Regions from separate parts of the Streptomyces sp. NPDC001606 genome, predicted to be linked through region 2. Evidence: predicted binding sites of a transcription regulator. Region 2 holds the regulator's gene; the other holds the start of a gene.

Region 1 (2,396 bases), on a different contig from region 2:
CGAGCCCCGGAATGGCGCCGCCCGCACGACAAGAAGTAGCCAAAGTGTGCGTGTTTTATGCGGCTTTCGTTCCCTTTGTGTAGCCCGACTTGCCCTGAATTCGCCCTGATTCTTGGCACATTCCGGATCGGGTGCGTCCAGATTTCTCGTCCGATTGACCTGTTGCAGACGGCAGTTGGACAGATACATTCAGCCGCGGTCGACGCGTTCCGGCGCACGCCCCCGACCGATTTGGGGGGTGAGGTCTGACCCGGGTCCGCGAAGTGTGGATCTGTGCAAGGGCCAGTAATAGGGGAGTTAGGCATGGCTCAGGGCACCGTCAAGTGGTTCAACGCGGAGAAGGGGTACGGCTTCATCGCGGTCGACGGTGGTGCGGACGTCTTCGTCCACTACAGCGCGATTCAGATGGACGGCTACCGCACCCTGGAAGAGGGCCAGCGGGTCGAGTTCGAGATCTCGCAGGGCCAGAAGGGTCCGCAGGCCGACATGGTTCGCGTCACCGCCTGAACGTAAAGCAAGCGTTCTTCGACGAAGGGCCCGCACCTCCCGGGGTGCGGGCCCTTCGCCGTGCCTGTGCGTGTGTGTGCCTGCGCGTGCGCCTGTGCCTGCGCTTGTGCGCGTGCCCGTGCCCGCGCCCCGGGGGCCGCATGCGCCCGTTCGCCCGGGGCGGAGACTCCTCGCCGGACCGTGGGAGGCGCTTGCACTCGACCATGCCGAGTGCTAATCATTGGCGTTAGCACTCTGAAGGTGAGAGTGACAAAGAAGGACCGGGTCGGTGAGGCCGCGGACCGGGTGGGGCAAGGAACCACAGGTCGGCTGGCCGTCCGTCGCGGGCGCGGGCGCGGTCCGAAGGAATCACCCCCAGTCCTGGAGGGACCACTTCACATGGCCAAGATCATCGCGTTCGACGAGGAGGCGCGGCGCGGCCTCGAGCGCGGCATGAACCAGCTCGCGGACGCCGTCAAGGTGACGCTCGGCCCCAAGGGTCGCAACGTCGTCCTCGAGAAGAAGTGGGGCGCCCCCACGATCACCAACGATGGTGTCTCCATCGCCAAGGAGATCGAGCTCGAGGACCCGTACGAGAAGATCGGCGCCGAGCTGGTCAAGGAAGTCGCCAAGAAGACGGACGACGTCGCCGGTGACGGTACGACCACCGCGACCGTTCTCGCCCAGGCCCTGGTCAAGGAAGGCCTGCGCAACGTCGCCGCCGGCGCCAACCCGATGGCCCTGAAGCGCGGTATCGAGAAGGCCGTCGAGGCCGTCTCCGCCGCCCTCCTGGAGCAGGCGAAGGACGTCGAGACCAAGGAGCAGATCGCCTCCACCGCGTCCATCTCCGCCGCCGACACCCAGATCGGCGAGCTGATCGCCGAGGCCATGGACAAGGTCGGCAAGGAAGGCGTCATCACCGTCGAGGAGAGCAACACCTTCGGTCTGGAGCTGGAGCTCACCGAGGGCATGCGCTTCGACAAGGGCTACATCTCCGCCTACTTCGCGACCGACATGGAGCGCATGGAGGCGGTGCTCGAGGACCCGTACATCCTCATCGCCAACTCCAAGATCTCCTCGGTCAAGGACCTGCTCCCGCTCCTGGAGAAGGTCATGCAGTCGGGCAAGCCGCTGCTGATCATCGCCGAGGACGTCGAGGGCGAGGCCCTGTCGACCCTGGTCGTCAACAAGATCCGCGGCACCTTCAAGTCCGTCGCCGTCAAGGCCCCGGGCTTCGGCGACCGCCGCAAGGCCATGCTCGGCGACATCGCGATCCTCACGGGCGGCGAGGTCATCTCCGAGGAGGTCGGCCTCAAGCTGGAGAACGCCACGCTGGACCTGCTGGGCAAGGCCCGCAAGGTCGTCATCACCAAGGACGAGACCACGATCGTCGACGGTGCCGGCGCCAGCGAGCAGGTCGCGGGCCGCGTGAACCAGATCCGCGCCGAGATCGAGAACAGCGACTCGGACTACGACCGCGAGAAGCTCCAGGAGCGCCTGGCCAAGCTCGCGGGCGGCGTGGCCGTCATCAAGGCCGGTGCCGCCACCGAGGTGGAGCTCAAGGAGCGCAAGCACCGCATCGAGGACGCCGTCCGCAACGCGAAGGCCGCCGTCGAGGAGGGCATCGTCGCCGGTGGTGGCGTGGCCCTGCTCCAGGCCTCCCAGGTCTTCGAGAAGCTGGAGCTGGAGGGTGACGAGGCGACCGGCGCCAACGCCGTGCGCATCGCGCTCGAGGCCCCGCTGAAGCAGATCGCCGTCAACGCCGGCCTCGAGGGCGGTGTCGTGGTGGAGAAGGTGCGCAACCTGACCCCGGGCCACGGCCTGAACGCCGCGACCGGCGAGTACGTCGACCTGGTCGCCGAGGGCATCATCGACCCGGCGAAGGTGACCCGTTCCGCGCTGCAGAACGC
Region 2 (2,396 bases):
AGGGGTCAGGTCGGCGGAGTACAGACGGCGTCGTGGGCCCGAAGGGCCCTCGTTGGAGGGGTGGTGGCGGGAGACGGGCGGGCGCATTCGAGTGACGATAGGAGAAGCCGCGTGGTGATGCTCACGACACGCCGAAGCGGGCCGCCAGGGCGTCCCGTTGGCGACGGACGAAGGCTGCGTCCACCACCGCTCCGTGACCGGGGACGTACAGCGCGTCCTCGCCGCCCAGGGCCAGCAGCCGGTCCAGCGCGTCCGGCCAGCGGGACGGCACCGCGTCCGGTCCCGCCTGGGGCTCGCCGGACTCCTCGACCAGGTCACCGCAGAAGACCACCTCCGGCGCCCCGGGGACCAGCACCACGAGGTCGTGCGCGGTGTGGCCTGGGCCCACGTTGGCCAGCAGCGCCTGGTGCCCGCCGCCCAGGTCGAGGGTCCACTCGCCGGAGACCAGATGGCGCGGTGGGGTCAGGGCGTCCGCCGCCTCGGCCGCGTCGGCGGCCGGCAGGCCGTTGCCGACCGCGTCCGCGCGCAGCTCCCCGCGCCCGTGCGTCAGGGCCGCGTCCATGCCCACCGCCGCGTACACCTCGGCCCCGGCGAACGCGGGAGCGCCGAAGACGTGGTCGAAGTGGGGATGGGTGAGCGCGAGATGGGTCACACGGTGGCCGGCCAGTTCCCGCGCCTGCCCGTGCAGCCGGGCGCCCTCGGCCAGGCTCGAACCGGCGTCCACCATCAGCGCCGTGTCCGCCCCGAGGACCAGGCCCGCCGTGCAGTCCCAGCCCGGCAGCCGGCACCGCCCGACCCGGTCGGTCAGCCGCTGCCATCCCTGCTCTTCCCAAGCCACCGTCATACCGCGACGCTAGCTCCACAAGCGGTCACGACGGCACCGACCTTGCCCAGGCCGTACCCGACAGCCGTACACTGGGCCGGGGAAGGCTGGCACTCGCATGGGAAGAGTGCCAGGCCGACGACGAGGGCCCGAGGGGACGACGTGCTGGAGGTGCGCGCGCAATGCTGAGTGAACGCAGGCTTCAGGTACTGCGCGCGATCGTCCAGGACTACGTCGGAACCGAGGAGCCGGTCGGGTCCAAGGCCCTGACCGAGCGGCACAACCTCGGGGTGTCCCCGGCGACCGTCCGCAACGACATGGCGGCCCTGGAGGACGAGGGGTTCATCGCCCAGCCGCACACCAGTGCGGGGCGGATCCCCACGGACAAGGGCTACCGGCTGTTCGTCGACAAGCTGGCGGGCGTCAAGCCGATGACCGCGCCCGAGCGGCGGGCGATCCAGAACTTCCTGGAGGGCGCCGTCGACCTCGACGACGTGGTGGCCCGGACCGTGCGGCTGCTCGCGCAGCTCACACGGCAGGTCGCCGTCGTGCAGTACCCGTCGCTGACCCGGTCCACCGTCCGGCACGTGGAGCTGCTCTCGCTCGCTCCCGCGCGTGTGATGCTCGTGCTGATCACGGACACCGGACGGGTCGAGCAGCGGATGGTCGACTGCCCGGCGCCGTTCGGGGAGGCCTCGCTCGCGGATCTGCGGGCCCGGCTGAACAGCAAGGTCGCCGGCCGCCGGTTCGCGGACGTGCCGAAGCTGGTCGAGGATCTGCCGGAGGCCTTCGAGGCCGAGGACCGCGGTACTGTCTCCGCGGTGCTCTCCACCCTGCTGGAGACCCTCGTCGAGCAGAACGAGGAGCGGCTGATGATCGGCGGTACCGCCAATCTCACCCGCTTCGGACATGACTTCCCCCTCACGATCCGGCCCGTCCTGGAGGCACTGGAGGAGCAGGTCGTGCTCCTCAAGCTCCTCGGCGAGGCGAAGGATCCGGGCGTCACCGTGCGTATCGGGCACGAGAACGCCCATGAAGGACTCAACTCCACGTCCGTGGTGTCGGTCGGCTACGGTTCGGGCGGCGAGGCGGTTGCCAAGCTCGGCGTGGTCGGACCGACACGCATGGACTACCCGGGAACGATGGGAGCGGTACGCGCAGTGGCACGGTACGTCGGACAGATCCTGGCGGAGTCGTAAGTGGCCACGGACTACTACGCCGTTCTCGGCGTGCGCCGCGACGCGTCGCAGGATGAGATCAAGAAGGCGTGCCGTCGGCTCGCGCGCGAGCTGCACCCGGACGTCAACCCCGATCCGAAGACCCAGGAGCGGTTCAAGGAGATCAACGCCGCTTACGAGGTGCTGTCGGACCCGCAGAAGAAGCAGGTCTACGACCTCGGCGGCGACCCGCTCTCGCAGTCGGGCGGGGCCGGCGCGGGCGGCTTCGGCGCCGGCGGCTTCGGCAACTTCTCCGACATCATGGACGCGTTCTTCGGTACGGCCTCGCAGCGCGGGCCGCGTTCGCGCACCCGGCGCGGCCAGGACGCCATGATCCGGATCGAGGTCGAGCTGGA

Evidence for each region. The regulator HrcA, encoded in region 2, represses chaperone genes, less so after heat shock. The targets are predictions, from matches to a motif close to TTNGCACTCNGNNNNNCNGAGTGCNAA.
Region 1: the regulator HrcA is predicted to act here: its motif matches at 698-724, upstream of groL (chaperonin GroEL).

The regions. Positions count from the first base shown of each region.
Region 1 covers NZ_JBSFHC010000019.1:139,075-141,470, forward strand. The annotation lists gene ACWCV9_RS29415 (cold-shock protein) at 304-507, shown strand; gene groL (chaperonin GroEL) at 886-2,396, shown strand, end outside.
Region 2 covers NZ_JBSFHC010000009.1:240,569-242,964, reverse strand. The annotation lists gene ACWCV9_RS19065 (DUF3097 domain-containing protein) at 1-87, opposite strand, end outside; gene ACWCV9_RS19060 (MBL fold metallo-hydrolase) at 122-844, opposite strand; gene hrcA (heat-inducible transcriptional repressor HrcA) at 1,006-2,022, shown strand; gene dnaJ (molecular chaperone DnaJ) at 2,023-2,396, shown strand, end outside.